Regions from separate parts of the Comamonas sp. 14P8.1.4 genome, predicted to be linked through region 1. Evidence: predicted binding sites of a transcription regulator. Region 1 holds the regulator's gene; the other holds the start of a gene.
The links. The regulator FNR, encoded in region 1, switches genes on or off when oxygen is low (the NO sensors DNR and NnrR bind a similar motif). The targets are predictions, from matches to a motif close to TTGATNNNNATCAA.
Positions count from the first base shown of each region.

Region 2: AC27VO_RS10945 (DUF3149 domain-containing protein) is a predicted target of FNR. The motif match lies at 1,596-1,609, and genes of this name have one in related genera.

Region 1 covers NZ_JBYOKN010000004.1:73,376-78,463, forward strand. The annotation lists gene ccoG (cytochrome c oxidase accessory protein CcoG) at 1-1,328, shown strand, start outside; gene AC27VO_RS09620 (FixH family protein) at 1,395-1,682, shown strand; gene AC27VO_RS09625 (hypothetical protein) at 1,865-2,116, shown strand; gene fnr (fumarate/nitrate reduction transcriptional regulator Fnr) at 2,240-2,965, opposite strand; gene hemN (oxygen-independent coproporphyrinogen III oxidase) at 3,165-4,544, shown strand; gene AC27VO_RS09640 (sulfite exporter TauE/SafE family protein) at 4,550-5,088, shown strand, end outside.
Region 2 covers NZ_JBYOKN010000005.1:126,696-131,783, forward strand. The annotation lists gene AC27VO_RS10920 (hypothetical protein) at 1-131, shown strand, start outside; tRNA gene AC27VO_RS10925 (tRNA-Asn) at 281-356, opposite strand; tRNA gene AC27VO_RS10930 (tRNA-Asn) at 403-478, opposite strand; tRNA gene AC27VO_RS10935 (tRNA-Asn) at 521-596, opposite strand; gene AC27VO_RS10940 (YbaN family protein) at 668-1,105, opposite strand; gene AC27VO_RS10945 (DUF3149 domain-containing protein) at 1,354-1,524, opposite strand; gene AC27VO_RS10950 (DUF2721 domain-containing protein) at 1,735-2,196, shown strand; gene AC27VO_RS10955 (HTH-type transcriptional regulator ArgP) at 2,262-3,179, opposite strand; gene AC27VO_RS10960 (LysE/ArgO family amino acid transporter) at 3,250-3,894, shown strand; gene AC27VO_RS10965 (hypothetical protein) at 3,989-4,297, opposite strand; gene AC27VO_RS10970 (MetQ/NlpA family ABC transporter substrate-binding protein) at 4,534-5,088, opposite strand, start outside.

The DNA of each region.
Region 1 (5,088 bases):
GCTCCATCAGCGGCAAGTTCATGAATTGGCGCTGGGCCATGGTGCTGCTGACACAGTTGCTTTTCTACGGCTTGCCGTGGCTGGAGTGGGGGCAGCGCCAGATGGTGCTGTTCGACCTGGGCACGCGCCGTTTTTATTTGTTTGGCCTGGTGCTGTACCCGCAGGACTTTATCTACCTGACGGGCTTGCTCATCATCAGTGCCCTGGCGCTGTTCTTGTTCACGGCGGTGGCCGGGCGCCTGTGGTGTGGCTTCACCTGTCCGCAAACGGTGTACTCCGAAATCTTCATGTGGATTGAGCACAAGGTCGAAGGTGACCGCAGTGCGCGAATCCGCCTGGACCAAGGAGGCTGGACGGCCGAGAAAATCTGGAAAAAGTCGCTCAAGCAACTGCTCTGGATTGCCTTGGCGCTGTGGACGGGCTTCACGTTCGTCGGCTACTTTGTGCCCATTCGTGAACTAGGCGGTGAGCTGCTGGTTCTGGACGGTGGCTGGCAAATTTTCTGGGTGCTGTTCTACGGTTTTGCCACCTACGGCAATGCGGGCTACATGCGTGAGCAGGTGTGCAAATACATGTGCCCGTATGCGCGCTTTCAAAGCGCGATGTTTGACAAAGACACGTTGATCGTCAGCTATGACGCACCCCGCGGTGAAGCGCGTGGTCCACGCAAAAAAGAGTCCGATTACCGCTCCCAAGGGCTGGGTGACTGCATTGACTGCAAGCTGTGTGTGCAAGTCTGCCCGGTGGGCATTGATATTCGCAACGGCCTGCAGTACGAGTGCATCGGTTGTGGCTTGTGTGTGGATGCATGCAACAACGTGATGGATAACATGAACTATCCACGTGGCCTGATTCGCTTGACCACCCAGAATGCGGTCAGTCAGGGCTGGTCGGGCGCGCAAATTCTGCGTCGTATTGTTCGGCCTCGTGTATTGATTTATTCAGCCATTTTGCTGGCGCTGTCGGTGGCCATGGTGGTCAGCATGGCTGTGCGTGAGCCGCTGAAAGTCGACGTGATTCGTGACCGTGCCTCGCTGGCGCGCATTGCCTCGGGTGGCAAGCTGGAGAATGTGTACCGCCTGCAGGTCATGAATGCGACAGAGCTGGCGCAGACCTATGTGGTCACGGTCAAGGGGCTGCAGGGCATTGAGGTGGCGGAAGCTACGGCTGTTGCGGTAGATGCAGCGCAGACGCGTGGGGTTGCGGTGCGGGTGCAGATCCCATATGGGTCTGCGCAGGCGGGCTCACACCCGATCGAGTTCGAGATCACGGCGCAAAGCGGCCAGGGTCACGTGCTGGAGAAGTCGGTGTTTATCGTGCCGCGCTAAAAGCGGTGCATGGTGTGTGGAAGGCGTAGCCCTTGCACACCCTGTTTGATTCAAAGAGAGTTTGGTATGTCTCAGATTGCAAAGAAGCTGGAAAAGAAGTCGGGCCCCTGGTGGAAATACGGGCACGTATGGCTGGTGCTGGCAGGCCCTGCGATTGTCGTGGTGGCCGGTGTGACAACGGCCATGATTGCCATGCGCGGTGCAGATCCGGTGGTCGATGAGAACTACTACCAAAAGGGGCTGCATATCAATCAGGAGCTGCGACATGCCGAAAAAAGCCTGGCCCCAGCCGGTGCGGCACGCAACCATGCCACCACGCCGGATGCAGACTTGCCTGATCTTTCACCCAAGTAAAACGGGTGCTTCACTATCAGTAGCTGCTAGCGCTTGGTATGCAATGGCTTGAGGATTGAATCCATTTCAAATCATTGCTTGATAAGCGCTTGCAGCTATTGTTTTTATTGAGTGTTTCTCCCACACACCAGCCAAAGGATCGATGTTCACAATAGGTACAGACTTCATGCGAAGGAGGGTGTATGTGGACACGTCGTTTAATGTGGATTCTGTGGCCTGCCTTCTTGGCGGCCGGTGTGATGGAAATGCTGGTGTTTGCCGCCTTTGATCCGCAAGACATGTTGTGGCTGGGGCAGGGTGTGCAGCTGTCCCGCACGGCCATTTACACCTTGGCATTTTTTGCATTCTGGGCCGTGTTTGCGGCGGCGGGTTATCTGACGGTGCTGCTGTCCATGTCTGCCGCTGAGGTGAATGCACAGCCCTCTGCACTGTGAAGTGAAGCGCCTGGCCGCATAAGTCGCCTGCGCTGGCGCTGCGCCGCTGGTTAGCCTGAACGTTGGCCATAAAAAAACCTCCCTGGCGAAAGCGGGGAGGTTTTTTTTGATGGTGGGTAGCGCTTATTTATTGCATTCGTGCTGGCTGTTGACCAGACGTTGCAGGGCCGCCGTATCCAGAATGCGCACGTGGCGCTGTTTGACTTCCACCATGCCTTCTTCCACAAACTTGGAGAACGTGCGGCTGACGGTCTCCAGCTTCAGGCCCAGGTAGCTGCCGATTTCTTCACGCGTCATGCGCAGCACCAGCTCAGAAGACGAGAAACCGCGGGCATGCAGGCGTTGCACCAGGTTCAAAATGAAGGCAGCCAAGCGCTCTTCGGCGCGCATGCTGCCCAGCAGCAGCATCACGCTGTGCTCACGCACAATTTCGCGGCTCATGACTTTGTGCACATGGCTTTGCAGTGCGGTCACTTCGCGCGAGATTTCTTCCAGACCATCGAAAGGCATCACGCACACTTCCGCGTCTTCCAGTGCGACGGCGTCACAGGTGTGGTGGTCATTGACAATGCCATCCAAACCAATGATTTCGCCGGCCATCTGGAAACCGGTCACTTGATCGCGACCATCTTCTGTGGCGACGCAGGTCTTGAAAAAACCGGTTCGAATGGCGTAGAGCGATGTGAATGCTTCTCCATTGCGAAACAGCGTTGCTCCGCGTTTGACTTTGCGGCGCGTGGCCACAATGTCATCAATGCGCTGCAGCTGCTGCTCATTCAGGCCTACGGGCATGCAGAGTTCGCGCAGATTGCAGTTGGAGCAGGTAACTTTGATGGTTGGAGGAGTCATGTACTCAAAAGCCCGGGGTCTTGGAGAGATCAAAGGCTTGTGCGGTTAAAGATCAGAAAAAAGAAACTATCGAATTGCTCGCAGTTGCTATGAATGATGTAAGTTAAATTGTGACATCGCTTGTACAGCAACCTCTTGATGCACGTCAAGGATGAAGGTGGCCAATTGTTGCAAAGTCCTGTCATCAAGGAAGAACTTCATGACAGTTGTCACCCCCGAGCTCTTGCGTCGCTATGACGTGCCAGGTCCACGCTACACGTCCTACCCCACAGCGGATAGGTTTGTGGAGGCGTTTGGCGATAGTGACTATATCTTGGCCCTCAAGCAGCGCAAAGTGGCCGCTGCGGCCAAGCAGCCGATGTCGCTGTATGTGCACATCCCGTTTTGCGATTCGCTGTGCTACTACTGCGCCTGCAACAAGATCATTACCAAGCACCATGAGCGTGCGGTCACCTATATGCGCTATCTGGAGCGTGAGGTGGATCTGCACCTGCAGCATTGCGGTCGTGGCCAGGCGGTGAGCCAGTTCCACGTCGGTGGTGGGACACCAACCTTTCTGACCGATGATGAATTGCGCGCGCTGTGGGGCATGCTGCGCGAGCGCTTTCAGTTTGACCCTGCGGGGGAGTATTCGATTGAAGTCGACCCACGCACTGTCACGCGAGAGCGACTGGCGGTACTCAAGGAAATCGGCTTTAACCGCCTGAGCTTTGGCGTGCAGGACTTTGATCCCGAGGTGCAAAAAGCCGTGCACCGCGAGCAGCCCGCAGAGCAGGTGTTTGATTTGGTGGCGGCTTCGCGCGAGCTGGGTTTTGAGTCGATCAACGTTGACCTGATCTACGGACTGCCCAAGCAAAATCCGGAATCGTTCGCGCGCACGCTGCAGCAGGTGGCGCAGTTGCGGCCCGATCGCATTGCGCTGTATGCCTATGCACATTTGCCAGAACGCTTCAAGCCTCAGCGGCGCATCTTGCAGGCCGATTTGCCATCCGCGCCCGACAAGGTGGGTATGTTGTCGGCCGCGATTGAGAGCTTTATGGCTGCGGGTTACGTCTATGTGGGCATGGATCACTTTGCCCTGCCGGAGGATGCATTGGCAGTGGCCAAGCGCCAAGGGCGTTTGCACCGCAATTTCCAGGGCTACAGCACGCAACCCGATTGCGACCTGATTGCGCTGGGCGTGTCTGCGATTGGCCGTGTGGCAGCAACGTACAGCCAAAATGCAAAAACGCTGGAAGAGTATTACGACCTGTTGGACCAAGGGCGCTTGCCCGTGGTGCGTGGTTTGGCCTTGTCACGGGACGACACCATTCGCCGCGCGGTGATCATGACCATCATGTGCCAAGGCGAGGTGTTCTATGAGTCCATCAACAGTGCGTGGCTCATCGATTTCAAAAAATATTTTGCAGCAGAAATTGAGGCGCTGGCAGACCAGCAGGACGAAGGTCTGGTGACGATTTCCGATGACTGCATCACGGTCACCCCCAAAGGGTGGTTCTTTGTACGTGGCGTGGCCTTGGTGTTTGACCGTTATTTGCAGGCAGATCGCAATCGTGCCCGATTCTCGCGGATCATCTGATCCCTATGATTCTTTCCTTGCTTTGGACCGCATTTTTCATGGGGCTCGTGGGTGGGCCCCATTGTCTTGCCATGTGTGCGGCACCTTGCCATGCGGTGATCCAGGGCCATGGTCAAGTCGTGCAGATGCATGCAGCATGGTCACCGCAACGCCGGGCCTGGAGCTGGAGCACCTGCCAGTTTCATCTGGGGCGCCTGCTTGGCTACGCTTTGCTGGGCGCCGTGGCCGCTTTGGCCATGGAGCAAGTGGCCTGGTTTTCGGATCAAACCTCTGCCTTGCACCCTGTATGGGTCCTCATGCACCTGGCGATTTTGGCCTGGGGGCTGCTCATGCTGTTTCAGGGACAGCAGCCCGTGTGGCTGGAGCGCGCAGGGCGTGTGGTCTGGGCCAAGGTGCAGCCTGTGTTGTCTTTGCGCGGTGGTGCCTTGCTGGCGGGAATGGCCTGGGCATGCATGCCCTGTGGCTTGCTTTATTCGGCGGTTCTGGTCGCGGCACTGAGCGGCTCTGCATGGACGGGGGGCATCAGCATGCTGGCATTTGGGGT
Region 2 (5,088 bases), on a different contig from region 1:
GCGTCGAGGTGATGGAGCCTGTGCACGACAGCGCACCTGCAGGCAAGCGCGCAGAGCATGGGCGTCTGGAATCCAACAAGCATGCGATGCACAAAGGCAAGTCTGCCGTGGGGATTGTGCGAGCGGCATGATGGGTGGCCGCCCACGGCGGTAAGCATGCATACCCACGGGCTTCAAGCGAAGCCCGTTTTTTATGCCAGCGCTTGGCTTGGTGGATGCTTTGAACGCGAGATGTAGCGCCCAAGAAAAAAGCCAAGCATTTGCATGCTTGGCTTTGATCTGGCTCCCCGACCTGGGCTCGAACCAGGGACCTGCGGATTAACAGTCCGTCGCTCTACCGACTGAGCTATCAGGGAATAACCGGTATGACCTTGTTGTTTGAAATTGCAAGGCGGCAATTGATGGCTCCCCGACCTGGGCTCGAACCAGGGACCTGCGGATTAACAGTCCGTCGCTCTACCGACTGAGCTATCAGGGAATAACCGGTAAGTTTTGCATGTGCAAAACCAGTAAATCTTGTTGGCTCCCCGACCTGGGCTCGAACCAGGGACCTGCGGATTAACAGTCCGTCGCTCTACCGACTGAGCTATCAGGGAACAAGACCTAGATTATATACATGGATTTTTGGCGCTTTCAGAAGTTGCCGCAAAAAAGTGAAGCGGGGTGCTTATGCGGGCTCAGGGCGCAGCCACAGCCAGGTCAGAACGCCTGCCATGCAGCTGCACGCCAGAATGCGCACCCACATGGGTGTGGGGGTGAACCACAGGATGGCGGCGCACACGGCCATCATGATGCTGGCGCTGCGTTTGGCGCGGCGGCTGACGCAGCCGCCTGCGGCCCAGTTTTGCAGCATGGGGCCGAACAGCCGGTGTTCCCACAGCCACGTGTGCATGCGGGGGGAGCTGCGCATGGCAGCCCAGCCTGCAATCAAGACAAAGACGGTGGTGGGCAGCCCGGGAATGAAAACGCCTGCAATGCCCAACGCCAGCGCGGCGACGGCCAGGGCGCGCAGCAGCCAGCGGGTATACCAGTGGCGGGCGACGACGGCCGCAGGCGGTGGTGCGGGGTGTGGCGCTGGGGTTTCAGGCTGGGCAGGCGAGGACATGGGGTGATTGTGCCTGTACGGCAGGCTGTCTCAGGGCTGGCGTGGGTGGATGCTTTGAAAAGAAGAGCTTCTTGCGCTCGCAGCTCCTTGGGTTCAGTGCATTTGTATATTGAATGGCTTATATATAGAGCGCTACCAGCTATCTTCTTTAAAGAAAGGCTGTGCGGTGCACAAGGAGCGGTGTGTGCAGCGGGCATGAAAAAGGCCTGCGGATGCAGGCCTGAAGCAGGATTCGCGCGTGGACCCGCCTAATGCTTGGTGCTGGTTGCCTGAGATGGCTTGCGGCTGTCGGGGCTGCTTTTGCTGATCTTGCCCATGAAGAGGACTGTGAAGTAAATCCACATGGCGATAACGATCAAGATCACGATCAGGCTCATCAGCCCGTAGTCGGTAGAGATCAAATCGGTGAGCATCTTCATGGCAAACATCCTCCGCAATCAGTCATGGGTTAGTAATGCCTGCACTATCAGGGGCAGGGGGCTGGTGGCGTTTGCGGCACATCAAAGGCGCGGGCTGTACGATTTGCGCTAAAGCAAGGGTCTGGCCGGGCGGGTGGGCCAGGTTTTTGCATACCATCGATGTACAGCCGATGAGCGGCTGAAACCCTTGTTTTCCATGGATAACGACAGATGATCGACCCCTCCAGCGTGACGCACAGCGTGCAATTGGCCGTTGCACCGGTTTTCTTTTTAACGGCAGTGGCCGGCATGATCAGTGCGGTGGCCGGGCGGCTGGCGCGCATCATCGACCGGGCGCGGGTGATGGAGGACCGCGTGCGGGCCAGCACGGATGATGAATTCATTCGCCGCGGCCTGCTGGAGCTGAATTACCTGCGCACACGCGGGCGCATTGCCAACGGGTCGATCGGGTTGCTGACGCTGTGCGGCTTTCTGATTGGTCTGACGATTGTGTTCTTGTTCGTGGGCCAGGCTTGGGTGGCGCAGCAGGGGCACCAGTGGGCGGTGTTCTCGTTCCTGGCCGGAGTGGTGTCATTCATCGCAGCGCTGGCGTGCTTTATGTGGGAGACGGTGCTGGCCACCGATCTGCTCAATTTCAATGTGCTGGAGACGGGGCGGCAAATGCGGCATTGAGGGCGCCTCGACAGTCACCATCCAAAAAAGGAGCCTCAGGCTCCTTTTTTTTGTGATGTGGCTCTTTACCCCTTGGGGTCGATGGGGTCCAGCCACGCCTGGGCAGCGTTGATCACGCATTGCGTCAGGCGCTCCAGCCCTGTTTGGGCGTTGCGTGCATGGGCCCAGTACAGGGGCACGGAGATGCCGCTGTCAGGCACCAGCTCCACCAGCGTGCCGTCAGCCAGGTGTTTCTTGATGAGTACGGTGGGGTGCATGCCCCAGGCCATGCCTTCCAGACTGGCGCGCACAAAGGCGTGCGCAGACGGCACCCAGTGGCGTGGGGGCAGATGGCGCGCATTCACGCCTTGCTGCAGCAGCCACTTGTCTTGCATGGCGTCTTTGCGGTCGTACGTCAGCATGGGCGCTTGCGACAGCGTTTGGGGCGTAATGCCCGCTTCCCCAAAGTGGCGCGCCATGAATGCGGGGCTGGCGGCGGCCACGTAATGCATATTGGCCAGCGGCCAGATGTTGCAGCCCGTGATGTGGCTCGACGATGCCGTGACGGCGGCCATCACATCGCCTTCCTTGATGCGCTTGGCGGTGTGGTCCTGGTCGTCGATGCTGATGTCCAGCAGCTCATTGCCGCCCTGGGTGAAGGCGGCCATGGCATCGACGAACCAGCTGTTGAGCGAGTCGGCATTCACCGCCAGCTTCAGCGTGGGGCGTGCCACCTGGCCCTCAGGCACCAGCTCGGGGTTGTTGCGGCGCAGCTCGTTTTCCAGCAAGGCGACCTGTTCAACGTGCAGGCACAGGCGGCGTCCGGCTTCGGTGCCTGTGCTGGGGTTGCCACGCATCACCAGTACCTGGCCCACACGCTCTTCCAGCAGTTTGATGCGTTGGGAAATGGCCGAGGGCGTGACGTGCAGCTTGCGTGCAGCCCGGTCAAAGCTGCCTTCGCGCAGCACGGCGGCCAGTGCTTCCAGTCCAGCGTAGTCGAGCATGTAGTAAAACTTAATTCAATTGAGATTGTTTAATTTTACTTATGTTGCAGTCCTTTCGACAATTGCGGGTATGTGGACTGCAAATATGACTGCTTCTTGGCTGGCCGGTTTTACCGTGTGCCTGTCACTCATCATCTCGATCGGCGCGCAAAACCTGTACGTGCTGCGCCAGGCCGTGCAAGGTCAGCACGTGCGTGCCTGTGTGGCCTGGTGTGTGGCTTCTGATGCCATTTTGATTGGCCTGGGGGTTGCCGGCATGGCGCAACTGCTCAGCAGCCAGCCGGATGTGGCGCTGTGGCTGGGCTGGGGCGGCGTGCTGTTTTTGCTGGGCTACGGCGGTTTTGCGCTGTGGCGCATGTGCATGGCCCCGGATGCGTCAGTGGTGGCCGATGGCTCGCAGGTTGCGCCACGTGGGCTGCTGGGGGTGCTCAGCGCGCTGGCGGTGATTACCTTGCTCAACCCGCATGTGTATCTGGACACCGTGGTGCTGGTCGGCTCGATTGGCGCGCGCCAGGAGGGCCATCTGAAGTGGCTGTTTGTGCTGGGTGCTGCCTGTGCCAGCCTGGTGTGGTTTGCCATGCTCAGTTTTGCTGCACAGCGCATGCGCCGCGTCTTTGCTCGGCCCATGGCCTGGCGCATTCTGGATGGTTTGACCGGAGCCATGATGCTGGTGCTGGCGTACTGGGTGTGGCAAGGGCTGCCGGGGGCGGCCTGATACAGCGCGACTGCGCAGGCGTAGCCAGCGCTGCACCATCAAAAAAGCCCGTGGCATTTGCCGCGGGCTTTTTGCATGCCAGAGGGAAGAGGGCTCAATCCAGGCGGGCCAGCACTTCCAGCAGCTTCCATTGGTTGGCCAGAATTTGGTAGTGGGCGGTTTCGCCGGTTTTCTGGCTGACGGCCTCGATATAGACCACGTTGCCTTGCGAGCGCGCAGGCTTCATGACGGGCTTGATCTTGTCGTAGTTGTAGCGCTCGGCCAGGTCACCCCGGAAATTCAAGGCGCGATCGCTGCCAGTGGCCAGGTGCCCGGAGAAAAGTTCCAAAGTGCGTGCCAACGTGACTTCACTCAGACCCACTGTGATAGCTTTATCCAAGGAGAGAGGCGCTTGATCGCTCATAAACGTGATCCGGGTGGTAGAAGAGGTGGGCAATGTTGCCGATGTGTGCAGCACCGCATCATGCCGCAGTGCGGTGCTGCTGTATACATATGGAAGCAATTTGCTGGGTCTAGATCTTGCCAAGACGCTAAAACAATGCTTTGAGCCATAAAAAAACGCTACCGAGGTAGCGTTTTTTTATGCAGATGCGGTGCGCATGGGCCATGGCAGCGAAGGCTGCCCGACCCCTGCTGGCATCAGAACGCGGGAACGACCGCGCCCTTGTACTTTTCTTCGATGAACTTCTTGGTGTCGGCCGAGTGCAGGGCCTTCATCAGTTTGGCAATGTCAGCACCATCAGCACGGTCCTTGCGGGCTGCCACGATGTTGGTATAGGGCGAATCCGCGTTTTCGATGAATAGCGCATCCTTGGTGGGGTTGAGCTTGGCTTCGATGGCGTAGTTGGTGTTGATCAGGGCCAGATCCACATCCGCCAGGGCGCGGGGCAGCAAAGGTGCTTCCAGTTCCTTGAACTTCAGCTTCTTGGGGTTCTTGACCACATCCAGGGCGGTGGCGGTCAGGTTGCTGGGGTCCTTGAGTTCGATCAGGCCTTGCTTGGCCAGCAGCAGCAGCGCGCGGCCGCCGTTGGATGGGTCGTTCGGGATAGCCACGGTGGCGCCGTTCTTCAGGTCAGCCAGCTTTTTGATCTTGCTGGAGTAGGCGCCGAAGGGCTCCACGTGGACCTTGCCGTTGGGCACTTGCACCAGGCTGGTCTTGCGGTCTTTGTTGTAGCTGTCCAGGTACGGCTGGTG